DNA from 4 places in the Actinacidiphila reveromycinica genome. Region 1 is predicted to be linked to each of the others. Evidence: riboswitches for the same ligand, from Rfam matches in the RefSeq annotation. Region 1 holds a riboswitch; each other region holds the start of a gene.
What was found. A riboswitch is a leader RNA that binds a small molecule or an ion and turns the genes downstream of it on or off. The one in region 1 is predicted to bind cobalamin.
Positions count from the first base shown of each region.

Region 2: linked by a shared signal. The riboswitch ahead of RVR_RS24405 (ribonucleoside-diphosphate reductase subunit alpha) and the one ahead of metE (5-methyltetrahydropteroyltriglutamate--homocysteine S-methyltransferase) in region 1 are both predicted to bind cobalamin.
Region 3: linked by a shared signal. The riboswitch ahead of nicT (Nickel transporter NicT) and the one ahead of metE (5-methyltetrahydropteroyltriglutamate--homocysteine S-methyltransferase) in region 1 are both predicted to bind cobalamin.
Region 4: linked by a shared signal. The riboswitch ahead of RVR_RS06845 (cobalamin biosynthesis protein) and the one ahead of metE (5-methyltetrahydropteroyltriglutamate--homocysteine S-methyltransferase) in region 1 are both predicted to bind cobalamin.

Region 1 covers NZ_AP018365.1:1,185,969-1,189,169, reverse strand. Annotated here, with positions in the region: gene metE (5-methyltetrahydropteroyltriglutamate--homocysteine S-methyltransferase) at 1-1,436, opposite strand, end outside; cobalamin riboswitch at 1,595-1,814, opposite strand; gene RVR_RS05015 (MFS transporter) at 1,944-3,201, opposite strand, start outside.
Region 2 covers NZ_AP018365.1:5,718,160-5,721,360, forward strand. Annotated here, with positions in the region: gene RVR_RS24405 (ribonucleoside-diphosphate reductase subunit alpha) at 1-1,610, opposite strand, end outside; cobalamin riboswitch at 1,779-1,929, opposite strand; gene RVR_RS24410 (hypothetical protein) at 2,100-2,237, opposite strand; gene RVR_RS24415 (GlxA family transcriptional regulator) at 2,327-3,201, shown strand, end outside.
Region 3 covers NZ_AP018365.1:2,842,046-2,845,246, reverse strand. Annotated here, with positions in the region: gene RVR_RS11680 (alpha/beta fold hydrolase) at 1-685, shown strand, start outside; gene nicT (Nickel transporter NicT) at 699-1,850, opposite strand; cobalamin riboswitch at 1,884-2,079, opposite strand; gene RVR_RS11670 (hypothetical protein) at 2,191-2,889, shown strand.
Region 4 covers NZ_AP018365.1:1,608,375-1,611,575, reverse strand. Annotated here, with positions in the region: gene RVR_RS06850 (cobyric acid synthase) at 1-138, opposite strand, end outside; partial or broken gene RVR_RS06845 (cobalamin biosynthesis protein) at 375-1,337, opposite strand; cobalamin riboswitch at 1,449-1,579, opposite strand; gene RVR_RS06840 (NsdA family TPR-like regulatory protein) at 1,799-2,899, opposite strand; gene RVR_RS06835 (GNAT family N-acetyltransferase) at 2,989-3,201, opposite strand, start outside.

The DNA.
Region 1 (3,201 bases):
TCGGCCCGGATCCGCTCCTCGTAGCCGGCCTCGTCGATCCGGCCGGCCCGCAGGTCGGCGCGGGCGGTGCGCAGCCCGGCGGTCTGCGGGAACGACCCGATGGTGGTCGTCGGCAGCAACGGCAGTCGCAGGCGCGCGCGTTGGGCCGCGGCCCGCTCCGGGTACGCCGGGGCGCGGCGGCCGTCGGCGTCCGTGATCGCGGCAACCCTGGCGCGGACGGCGGGGTCACGGGTGATCGGGGAGGAGGCCCGGGACGCCAGGTCGGCGCGGTTCGCCGCGATCAGCGCGGCGACGGCGTCGGTGCCCTCGGCCAGGCCGCGTGCGAGCGTGACGACCTCGGCGGTCTTCTGCCGGGCGAACGCGAGCCAGCGCAGCACCTGCGGGTCGATGTCCTGCTCGGGCGCGGTGTCCAGCGGCACGTGCAGCAGCGAGCAGGACGCGGCGACGTCCACCCGGTCGGCGAGGCCGAGCAGGGTGGCCAGGGTGGCGAGTGACTTCTCGTAGTCGTTGATCCAGACGTTGCGGCCGTCCACCACGCCCGCCACCAGCCGCTTGCCGGGCAGCCCGCCGGTGGCCGCGAGGTCGTCGAGGTTCGCGGCGGCCGGGCCGGTGAAGTCGACCGCCAGGCCCTCGACCGGCGCGCCGGCCAGCACCGGCAGCGCGTCGCCGAGCCGGTCGAAGTATGAGGCGACGAGCAGCTTCGGCCGGTCGGCCAGGGTGCCGAGCCGCCGGTAGGCGCGGGCGGTGGCGTCCAGTTCCGCGGGGGTGCGGTCCTGGACCAGGGCGGGTTCGTCGAGCTGAACCCACGCCGCGCCGGCCGCCCGCAGGTCGGCGAGCACCTCCGCGTACACCGGCAGCAGCCGGTCCAGCAGGGCGAGCGGTGCGAAACCGGCCGGCGCGCCCGGGGCCGGCTTGGCGAGCAGCAGGTACGTCACCGGGCCGACGAGGACCGGCCGGGCGTCGTGGCCGAGGGCCAGGGCCTCGCGCAGCGCGCCGACCTGCGCGGCGGAGTCGGCGGCGAAGACCGTGTCCGGGCCCAGCTCGGGGACCAGGTAGTGGTAGTTGGTGTCGAACCACTTCGTCATCTCCAGCGGAGCGACGTCCTGGGTGCCGCGGGCCATGGCGAAGTAGCCGTCGAGCCGGTCCGCGGCGACGGCGGCGCGGTGCCGCTCGGGCACGGCGCCGACCATGACGCTGGTGTCGAGGACGTGGTCGTAGAGCGAGAAGTCGCCGGTGGGCACCTCGTGGATGCCGGCATCCACGAGCTGGGTCCAGTTGGACCGGCGCAGGTCGGCCGCGGTCCGCCGGAGGGAGTCCGCGGTGACGCGGCCCTTCCAGTAGCCCTCGACGGCCTTCTTCAGTTCCCGGTGCGGTCCCTGGCGGGGGTAGCCGTACACGGTGGCCCGTGCTGCCGCGGCTGCGGGCTTTGCTGACACGGAACTCTCCTTCGCGAGATGTCTCCCTGGCATCCCGGGGACGGGACGCGGGCGCGAAGGCGGCGAACGAGGGGGAGAGGACGCACCCGGGGGTGCTCCTCCACCTGCTGTCCACGCCGACCCGCCCACGAGGTCACCGGGATTTCCGCACGCGATCGGTCGCGTACGGGCAACGGGCAGGTCTTCGGACTCGCGGGCACGCCTGCCGGGGGCAGACACCTACTGGCCGTCGCTTCCCAGGTCCGCGGTCCGGACCCAGTGCGTATGACGGCGCTCGTTCCCACTCACCGCTGCGGGGCAGTCCCGGATTCCCACCGGGTTCCCTCTTGCGACGCCGATGCCTGGCGGGCAGGGCGAACCAGCTGCACCCGCAAGCATAGAACGCCCGGGTGCCGACGGCCCGCCGCCGCCCACATCCCGGAACCCCCGCCCTCCCACCAGGCGGGACGGCGGGGCGGGACGGCGGGACGGCGGGGTCGGACGGGCCGGACGGGCCGGACGGGCCGGTCAGGCCAGGGCCGGTTCGGCCCGCGGCGCCTCCTCCCGCTCCTGGGCGGCCGGCACCGTGAGGGCGATGAGGGCCCCGAGCAGCGCGGCGCCCGCGCAGATCCCGAACAGCACCCGGTAGGCGTGCAGGGACGGCATCGCCTGCCCGGCCAGCACGACCACCTGGGAGGCGAACAGCGTGCCGCCCACCGCGCTGGCCAGCGAGCTGCCGACCGAACGGAACAGCGTGTTCAGCCCGTTGGCGGCCGCCAGCGAGGAGCGGGGCGCGGCGAGGTTGACCAGCGCCGGCATGGCCGCGTAGGCGATGCCCGTGCCCGCGCCCGCGATGCTGGTACCGAGGATGACCTCCCACAGGTGGCCGGTGAGCACGATGCGCACCACGAAGCCCGCGGCCACGATCGTCGCGCCGATGGCCAGGGTGATCTTCGGCCCGACCCGGTTGGTGATGGCGGCCGAGGCCGGCGAGAGCACGAGCATCGCCAGGCCGCTGGGCAGCAGGCACAGGCCGCCCACGACCACGGACGACCCGAATCCGTAGCCGGTCGCGCGCGGTGCCTCCACGTAGGAGGCGGTGCCGATCAGCGTGGCGAACAGCGCGAAGCCGACGCAGGTGGACGCGATGTTCGTCAGCAGCAGCGACGGCGCGGAGTTCACCACGACGTCGACGAGCGGCGAGGAGGCGCGGCGCTCCCAGAGCACGAAGGCGACGAGCAGCACCACCGCGGCGACCAGCAGCCCGATGGTCGTCGGCGAGGACCAGCCCCAGCCGGCGGCCTGGCTCAGCGGCAGCAGCAGGCAGACCAGGGCGCCGGCGAGCACCACCGTGCCGGGCACGTCGAGGCGGCCGACGGAGCGGCCGGCCGGCTCGGTGAGCAGCAGCCAGGTGCCGGCCACCGACAGCGCGCCGCCGGCCGCGCAGATCCAGAAGAGCAGGTGGTAGTCGGTGTGCTCGCCGATCCAGGCGGCCAGCGGCACACCGAGCGCCCCGCCGATCCCCAGCATCGCGCTGACCAGGGCGATCCCCGCGGAGGCCCGTGCGCGCGGCAGCATCGTGCTCAGCAGGCTGATGCCGAGCGGGATCACCGCCATGGAGACCCCGACGATCGCGCGGCCGACGATCATCGGCACCAGGCTGTCGCTGAGCGCGGAGACCAGCGAGCCGACGCAGAGCGCGGCCGCCGAGCCGATCAGCGCGGCCTTCTTGCCGTACAGGTCACCGAGCCGGCCGGCCACCGGCACCGCGACGGAGGCGACCAGC
Region 2 (3,201 bases), 4.5 Mb from region 1:
AGGAAGGTGACCGCGGTGCGCACGGTGCGGTCCAGCCGCTCCCAGTCGATCGCGCGGTCGAGGCCGCCGTGTGCGGCGTCGCCGTCCTCCCGCTCCCGCGGGGCGGTCACGAACGCGCCCAGGTTCACCGACCCCAGGTTGCACACCGCCGTCTCGGAGTCGTCGGAGACCTCCAGGATCTCGGTGCACAGGTTGGAGGAGTGCACGGTCCTGCCCGGGCGGGCGGTCTGGTTCGCGGTGCGGTTGGCGGCGTCCTTGAAGGTCATCCAGCCGTTGCCGGTCTGCGCGAGGGTGCGCATCATCCGGCCGTACAGCTCGCGCGCCGCGATGGTGCGGCGGGCCAGGCCGGCCGCTTCCGCGCGGCGGTAGGCGGCGTCGAAGTCGTCGCCCCACAGGTCGACCAGCTCGGGGACGTCGGCGGGGGAGAAGAGCGACCACTGCGCGTCGGCGTCGACCCGGCGCATGAACTCGTCCGGCACCCAGTGCGCGAGGTTCAGGTTGTGGGTGCGGCGGGCGTCCTCGCCGGTGTTGTCCCGCAGTTCGAGGAACTCCTCGATGTCGGCGTGCCAGGTCTCCAGGTAGACCGCGGCGGCGCCCTTGCGGCGGCCGCCCTGGTTCACCGCGGCCACCGAGGCGTCGAGGGTCTTCAGGAACGGCACGATGCCGTTGGAGTGCCCGTTGGTGCCGCGGATCAGCGAACCGCGGGCCCGCACCCGGGAGTAGGGGATGCCGATGCCGCCGGCGTGCTTCGACAGGCGGGCCACCTGGTGGTAGCGGTCGTAGATGGAGTCCAACTGGTCCCGCGGGGAGTCCAGCAGGTAGCAGGAGGACATCTGCGGGTGGCGGGTGCCGGAGTTGAAGAGGGTGGGCGAACTGGGCAGGTACTCCAGCGCGCTCATCAGCCGGTACAGCTCGGCGACCTCCTCCACCACGCGGTCGCCGGCCGCGGCCGGGCCGCCGGCGGCGGTGCCGTCGTCGTCGGCGAGGCCGCAGGCGACCCGGAGCATGAAGTGCTGCGGGGTCTCGATCACCTGGCGGGTGATCGGGTGGCGCAGCAGGTAGCGGCTGTGCAGCGTGCGCAGGCCGAAGTAGCCGAAGCGGTCGTCGGCGCCGTCGGCGAGCGCCTGTTCCACCAGCGCGTCCAGCCGGTCGGCGTGGGCGGCCGCGAAGGCGGCGGTGCGGTCGCCGATCAGGCCCTCGCGGTGGCCGACCGCGACGGACTCGGTGAAGCGGACCGCGCCCTGGCCGGCGGCCTCCTCGGTGACGGCCGCGCTCAGCAGGCGGGCGGCGAGCCGGGAGTACGCCGGGTCCTCGGAGATCAGCCCGGCGGCCGCGTCGGTGGCGAGGGTGCGCAGTTCGGCCCGCCCGGCGCCGGCGCTGCGGCCGCGCAGCGCGGCGGCGGTGACCCGGCCGGGGTCGGCGTCGGGCAGGTCGGCGGTCAACGCGACCAGGGTGCGCAGCAGTTCGGCGCCTGCGCTGTCCGCGGGCTCCGGCACCGGGGCCCGGCCGGGAGGCGCGGGTTCCGGCGCCGGGGGCCGGCCGGCGGCAGCGGCGGGGGCCGCCGGGGAGGTGTCGGCGGTCGGCGCGGGTGCGGTGGGCGCGGTGGTCACGGTGGAGCTCTCCCTCGTACGCGGCGGCGGCCGCGCGGAGGGCGACGGGAGGCAGGGCGGGGCGTTCTACGGCACGCCGCCGTGCGTCCGTCGGCCCAGTCCACGAGGCCCGGACGGTCCCTCCCGTCGAGCCGGGCAGGCTCGGGAGGCACCCCCGCGCGCGAGTGCGCGCGGACGTGGCGGCCGGCAGGCGATCGGGCTGTACGGCGCGCTGGACGCGCGTCCGTTCACCGTTGCGGGGCAGCGCCGGATTCGCACCGGCTTCCCCTGCGGCAACGAGGTTGAGCATACATGTGGTGCCGTCTGTCGAAGACGACACCACATGTTGTGTCGTGCTGTCAGTTTTGGTGAGGGTTGCAGGCGGTGTGGGGTAGAGCGTTCCGGGCCGCCGGGCCGGGCCGCCGGGCCGGGCCGGGCGGGTGGCCGGGCCGGGCCGGGCCGGGCGGGTGGCCGGCCGGCGGCGTGCGGGCGGCCGGCTCCGGCGCGGGCTCAGAGTCGGGCGCGCTCGCGGTCCGCCTCCTTCAGCTCCCGGGTGATCTTCGCCTCGTGGCGGAGCCCGAGGACGGGGACGAAGGTGAGGGCGAGGACGAGGGCGAGGAGGGCGGCGATGTCGAGGAGAACGGTCATGGGTCCATGGTCGCCACGCCGCTTACCGCCGAACAGTGGCAGTGCTGCCGTACTACCGAAACATCCTGCCAAGTGGCAGGGTGGTCACCATGCTGGAGAACGTGGCGACGGTGATCCTGGACGGCGTGCACCCCTTCGAACTCGGGGTCGTCTGCGAGGTCTTCGGGCTGGACCGCAGCGACGAGGGACTGCCGCGGTACGACTTCGCGGTGGTCTCGGCGGAGGGCCCGCGGGTGCGGACGCACGCCGGGTTCGAGATGGTGGTCTCGCAGGACCTGGACCGGCTGGAGGAGGCGGACCTGGTCGCGGTGCCGGCCGGCGACGCGTACGTCGACCGCGACTTCCCGCGGCCGATGACGGACGCGCTGAACCGCGCGGTCGAGCGCGGCGCGACGGTGGTGAGCGTGTGCTCGGGGGTGTTCGCGCTGGGCGCGGCCGGGCTGCTGGACGGTCGGCGGTGCGCGGCGCACTGGCGGCACGCCGACCTGCTGGCGCGGCGCCACCCGCAGGCCAGGGTCGAGGCCGACGTGCTCTACGTCGACGACCGGGGCGTGGTCACCTCGGCCGGCACCGCGGCGGGGATCGACGCCTGCCTGCACCTCGTCCGCAAGGAGCAGGGCAGCGCGGTCGCCAACGGCATCGCCCGGCGCATGGTGGTCCCCCCGCACCGCGAGGGCGGCCAGGCGCAGTACGTGGACCGGCCGCTGCCCCGGGCGCAGAGCGACACCGTCGCCGGGGTGCTCTCCTGGATGGAGCGGCACCTGGACCGCGAGGTGACCGTCGAGGAACTGGCCGCGCGCGCCCACATGTCGCCCCGCACCTTCGCCCGGCGCTTCCAGCAGGAGACCGGGACCACGCCCTACCGCTGGCTGCTCGGGCAGCGGGTGCTGCTCGCCCGGGAACTGCTGGAGGGGACGGACGTCACGGTCGACTCCGTCGCGGTGCGCGCCGGGTTCGGCAACGC
Region 3 (3,201 bases), 1.7 Mb from region 1:
CCTGCTCCTGCGCCTGGCCGGCCGCTTCGAGGTCGCCGCCTTCGACCAGCGCGGCATCGGCCGGTCCGCGGCCGCCTCCGGGCCGTACGCCATGGCCGACCTCGCCGCGGACGCGGCGGCGCTCGCCGACCACCTCGGCTGGCCGTCCTTCCGCGTGTTCGGGATCAGCTTCGGCGGGATGGTCGCCCAGGAACTGGCCGTCACCCGGCCGGAACGGATCGAGCGGATGGCGCTGCTGTGCACCTCGTCCGGGGGACCCGGCGGCTCCTCGTACCCGCTGCACACGCTGGGCGAACTCCCTCTGGAGGAGCGGCAGGCCCGGTACGCGGGCATCCTTGACACCCGCTTCACCGCGGAGTGGCTGGCCTCCCGCCCCGGCGACCGCGCGGTGGTCGAGTCGATGCGCGGGCGGCTGGCGGCCGGCAAGCCGGCCGCGGTGCGGCTGGGAGAGGAACTCCAACTCCGGGCCCGCGCCGCGCACGACGTGTACGACCGGCTCCCGGCCGTCACCTGCCCGACGCTGGTCGCCGCCGGGCGCTACGACGGCATCGCGCCGGTCGCCAACAGCGAGGCGGTGGCCCGGGCGATACCGGGCGCCGAGTTGCGGGTCTTCGAGGGCGGGCACATCTTCCCGTTCCAGGACCCCGAGGCGCTGCCGGCGGTGATCGACTTCCTCGCCCGGTGACGGCCCCGCGGGACTAGGACGACATCCCGCCCGAGCCGGCGCGTGCCGCGGCGCCCCAGCGGCGCTCGACCTTCGCGAACCGCCAGTAGGCCAGGGCGCAGGCCCAGACCACGACGAACAGGCCGACGATGACGTAGCCGACGTTGTCCAGGCTGATACCGGAGATCCAGTCGGTGGCGCCGTTGGTGAAGCCGGCGTTGTCGTGCAGGACGCCGACGAGTTCGATGGTGCCGATGACGAAGGCCACGGCGATGGACAGGCCGGTGATCGTGAGGTTGTAGTAGACCTTGCGGACCGGGTTGGAGAACGCCCAGTGGTACGCGAAGTTCATGAAGGTGCCGTCGAGGGTGTCGAACAGGCTCATGCCGGCGGCGAACAGCAGCGGCAGGCACAGCACCGCGTACCAGGGCAGGCCGGAGGCGGCGCCGGAACCCGCCATCACCATGAGGGTGACCTCGGTGGCGGTGTCGAAGCCGAGGCCGAACAGGACGCCGACCGGGTACATCTGGCCGGGGTGGCGGATCGACTTGGTGAGTCGGCCGAGCAGGCGGTTCATGAAGCCCCGGCTGTCCAGGTGCTTCTCCAGCTCGTGCTCGTCGAAGTTGCCCGCGCGCATCTCCTTGAACACCCGGTAGATGCCCAGCAGGGCGACGAGGTTGAGGGCGGCGATGAGGTAGAGGAAAGTCCCCGAGACGCTGGTGCTGATGACGCCGAGGGTGACGTGCGTCTCGGAGTCCTCGTTCATCAGGGTGCCGGCGATCTTGGCGCCGCCGGCGATCATGCCGGCCATGGCGACGACGATCGAGGAGTGGCCGAGGGCGAACCAGAAGCCGACCGAGACGGGGCGCTGCCCGTCGGCCATCAGCTTGCGCGTGGTGTTGTCGATCGCGGCGATGTGGTCGGCGTCGAAGGCGTGCCGCATGCCGAGGGTGTAGGCCGTGACCCCCAGCCCGACGCCGAACGCCTGCTTGCCGACGGTGTAGTGGTGCGGCGCGACCATCATCACCAGGATGGCGAACGCCGCGGCGTGCAGGGCGGCGATCGCGGCCAGCAGCACGCCGGTGCGTATCCAGTCGGCGCGTGCGAATCGGTGGGCGACGGGCCCGGGGGAGGGCGTCCCCGCGGGCGGTCCGGCGGGCGACGGCGGGTTTTCGGGCAGGGTCATACCGGGGCAGCCTCTCCAGCACCTCGTGGACAGTTCGTCGTGCGTGCCGTGGCCGGTCTCCTGGCTTACGGGTCCGACGTCGCCGTCCTCCGCCTTCCCAGCCGCCGAAACGGCCAGTGGCGTCCACCCCCTGCGGGGCGGAACGAGCACGGTGACTTCCCGATCACAGTGGCGAGGGCCGCACCGGTTTCCCACCGGTTTCCCGAGCACCACGGCCCGGCCAGCGTAGATGCACACGTCAGCCGACTGCAACGGGGTCTCAACGGGCCCGGTGCGCGCGGCGGTCGGGACCGCGTGCCCCGGTGACGTCACGGGCGCCGACGGCTGGCACGATGTCGCCATGGCCCGGATGCCCGCCCTCCGCCTTGTGCGCTCAGCCGTGTTCGCGGCCGTGTGCACGGCGATGAGCGGCCTCGGCCACGCGATGATGTCCGGCGCCGGGGTCCCGGTCTGGGCTCTGCTGTACGCGTTCGCCGGGGTCACCGCCCTCGCGTGGTGGGCCTTCGGGAGGCGGCGCGGCGCGCCGGTGATCCTCGGCGGCAGCCTGGCCACGCAGTTGGGGCTCCACTGCGTCTTCCTGCTCGGGCAGTGGGTCGGCGCCGCTCCCTCGGCCGTGCCCGACCCGGCGATGCCCGCCACGTCCTCCATGCCCCCCATGCCTTCCATGCCTTCAATGCCGTTCATGCCGGGCATGGGGATGGCCGCGCCGGGCCCGGGCGGCACCGGGTCCATGGCGGGGCCGGGCGGCGGCATGGCCATGCACGAGTGGTCCCCGGGCATGCTCCTGCTGCACGCCGCTGCCGCCCTGGTGTGCGGCCTGTGGATGTGGCGGGGCGAGGTCGCCCTCCACCGGATGATCCGCTCGCTGGCCTGGGTACTGGCCGCTCCGCTGCGGTACGTCCTGGCGGTGTGCGGGATCACGCTGCCGCCGCTGCCGCGCGTGCGGGCCGGCACCGTGCCGCCTCTGCGGCCCGCCGAGGTGCTGCTGAGGCACGCGGTGGTGCGGCGCGGGCCGCCGCCGCTCGTCGTCCTGATCTGACAGGCGCCCGCCACCGGCCGGTTGTCCGGCCGCTCCGACGGCCGCAGCGCCGGTATGTCCCGCTGCCCCCGCGGCCGGCTTCGCGCCGCCCCGGCACCGCGTGGACCGTACCGGACCCTGATCCCGTCGGCCTGCCCGGCACCACGCCGCCGCGTCAGCGCGTTCGTGTGCGTACGCCTTCACCGGTCCGCGCGTCCTCACCAGCGCGTGCACGCCGCCGTGTACGGCACCCCGTGTACGACGCCTCCGTGTACGACGTCCCGTGCGCGACGTCCCGCGTCCGACGACCGCGGCGCGCGCGAAGGGCGGGCC
Region 4 (3,201 bases), 420 kb from region 1:
GTACGAGTTGAGCGACATGTTCTGGCCCTTGAAGGGCGCCACCCGCAGGCCCTGGCGGGTCAGCCAGCGGCAGATCCCGGCGGTCACCACGCTCTTGCCGGTGTCGGACCCGGTCCCGGCGACCATCAGCCCCTTCATCGGGCACCCTCCGCGGTCGGAGCCGGTCCCGTGGCCCGCGCGACGGCCCGGACCCGATCCGCGGTCGGGGCCCGACCCGAGCCCGGCACTCGACCCGAGTTCGGTACTCGACCCGAGCCCGGCCCTCGACCCGAGCCCGGCACTCGACCCGAGCCCGGCACTCGACCCGAGCCCACGCCCCGACCCGCGACCGTGGTTCCGTCCGGGACCGTGGAGCGGCCCGTGACCGGAGCCGGTCCGGCGCCCCGCCCCGCCGCCGGCAGCCGTGCCCCGCGCGCCGCCGACAGCAGCACCGACGCGCCGAGTGCGAGCGCGCCCACCCGGCGGGAGAGCCGGATGGCGCGGCCGATGTCCGCCGGGCCCGGCGGACGGAACCCGGCACCCAGCACCGGACGGTGCTCGGTGCGGCCGCCGTACGCCAGGGTGCCGCCCAGCCGTATGCGCAGCGCTCCCGCGAACGCGGCCTCCACCGGACCGGCGTTGGGGGAGGGGTGGAGCGGCCCGTCGCGGCGCGCGGTGGCCAGCGCGCTGCGCGGGTACGGCCCGGCCAGCGCGGTGAGCGCGGCGGTCAACCGGGCCCCGGGGTAGCCGACCGCGTCGTCCAGCCGGGCGGCGGCCCACCCGAACCGCAGGTGGCGGGGGGAGCGGTGGCCGACCATGGCGTCCAGGGTGTTGGCGGCGCGGAAGCCGACCAGCCCGGGCACCCCGGCCAGCCCGCCCCACACGAGCGCGCCGACGACCGCGTCCGAGGTGTTCTCGGCGACCGACTCGACCACGGCGCGGGCGAGCGCGTCGGCGTCCAGCGCGGCCGGGTCCCGCCCGCACAGGTGCGGCAGCCGGGCCCGGGCCGCGGCCAGGTCGCCGGCCTCCAGCGCCGCGCCGATGGCGCGGGCCTCCCGGGCCAGCGAGGTGCCGCCGAGCACGGACCAGGTGGCCGCGGCGGTCAGCGCGGCGCGCAGCACCGGGCGGTCCCGGGCGGCGCGCTCGGCGAGGGCGGCCGCGGTGGCCGAGCCGCCCACGCACAGGGCGGCGTACGCCGCACCGGTGCCGCGGTGGTCGCGCCACATCAGCTTCTCCAGGGCTCCCGCGGCCCGCCCGAAGCCGGCCACCGGGTGGCCGCGGCGCGGATCGCCGATCAGGAGGTCGCCGAGGAAGCCGAGTGCGGCGCCGTAGGCGAAGGCGCGGTCGGCACGGCTCATGTCCGGGATATCCGGGGCTCGGCGCCCGAAGGGGCGGCTGCCGCGTGCGTGCGGGGCATCGCGAGGTCCTCACTCAGGGTCCGCGCCCTGGCTCGACGTGACCGGCGGTGAGAGTCTCCTGGCTCCCGGATCCACGCACTCCCGGGCCTTCCAGCCGGCGGGGCCGGCCGTGACCAACAGGGTCGGGAGTGCACTCCCCGGTGACAGTGGCGGGACCGCGTCGGATTCGCACCGACTTCCTCTCCTGCCGCCGTATGGCTCCCGGCAGTTCACCACGCCCGTGGAAACCCCGTCAACCACGCCTGCCTGCGGCTTTGCCCCGCCACCCCCAGGGTGGCCGGTCTCCGGCGTCATCGCCCCCCTGCGGGCGGCGGGTTGCCGGCGGTACCGTCGTCGTCCGGGCCATGGTGTCGTCGGACCGGTCGGCCGACGAGCGTCGGGACCGCAGCCGCCCAGAGGCCCTAGACGAAGGTCACCCGCAGTTGTCGGGCCAGGTCCGGGGCCGTGTCGGAGATCGTGTCGCAGAGGGCCACCGTCCGTTCCTGGATGAGTCCACCGCGGTACGCAGGTGGCAGTGCCTCCCATACTCCGGCGGCCTCTTCGGCGGCATGCGCCGTGTCTCCCTCGACGCTGAGACACGTCGCCTTGTCGATGTCCAACAGGGCTCGGGTCATCACGGAGGGCGTCCGTGTGAGGGCGACGGCGGCGTCCTGTTCGGCGTAGGCGTCCTTCGTGCTGCCCAGCAGGGTGAACGCCTGGGAGAGGTGGACGTGGTGCTTCTGCGGCGGGTAACCGAACCAGCTGTCGGCGGCCTGGGACCCGTCCAGCCGCCCAGCGATGGTACGAGCGTCGGCCACTCCGCGCAGGGCCCCCTGGCGGTCACCGTTCGCGGCAAGTGCCCGGGCGCTCACGGCGGCGGCGAGCGCCGCCGATGCGGAGGGGGTTCGCCCGGCTGCCACGCGAGCCTGGATCGCCAGGGCGGCGGCTGCTTCCGGAGCTCCGTAGTTGAGCGGCACCATCGCGTGGCGTGCGAGGGTCCAGGCGAGCATGTGACGGTCGCCGGACTCGCTGGCGGCCCGCTCGGCGGTGGCGAACCAGCGATGAGCTTCGCGCTGATCCCCGCGGTCATGCTGAATGATCGCCACCAAGCCGGTGATTCCGGCGGCCGTACGGGCGAGTTGCGTGCGGGTGGTTGCCGGGTGCGGGCGGTGGAGAACATCCCGGAGCAGGTCCACGTCGTCGCGCATCTGTCCGAGGACGGCGGTAGGGGGACGGCCTCGATAGCCGCCGCGATGGCGTTCGAACGCACCTTCCAGGTACGCGAGATCCCCCGCGTCCGAGCCGGTCAGGGCAGTGTCGATGCTCTGTCGCGCTTCGGCGATCCCGGACAGTGCTCCTGGTTCCGTTGCGGCAACCGCGAACACCCCGAGGAACTGTCGTCTGTCCACAGCCGTACCGTCCTCTCCGCCGGCGGCCGCAACTGTCAGGCTGCCGTCTTCAACGGTACGGGCCGCCGACGCCGGGTGGACAGCCGGAACCGGGAGGACGTCTGCGATCTGCACTCATGTGCTCGGCGAACGGGGGCTGGTGCCAGTCACAATCACCACCGGGCGCCATGCAGGGGGTAGCCCTGGCCATCGCGCGGACGAATCTACCGGGTGGTCCGGTAGAAGACCTTCCCGTCCTTCGGTTCGACTCCGAGTGCCTCGTAGAACGCGAGGGCGGACGGGTTGTCGGCGTCGGCGGTCCATTCGATCCTGGAGCAGCCTGATGCGGCGGCGACGTTGCGCACCTCGGACATGAGTGCGCGGCCGACGCCCCCGTGGCGGGCGTCGGGCCGTACGTACAGCTCCTTGAGATAGAG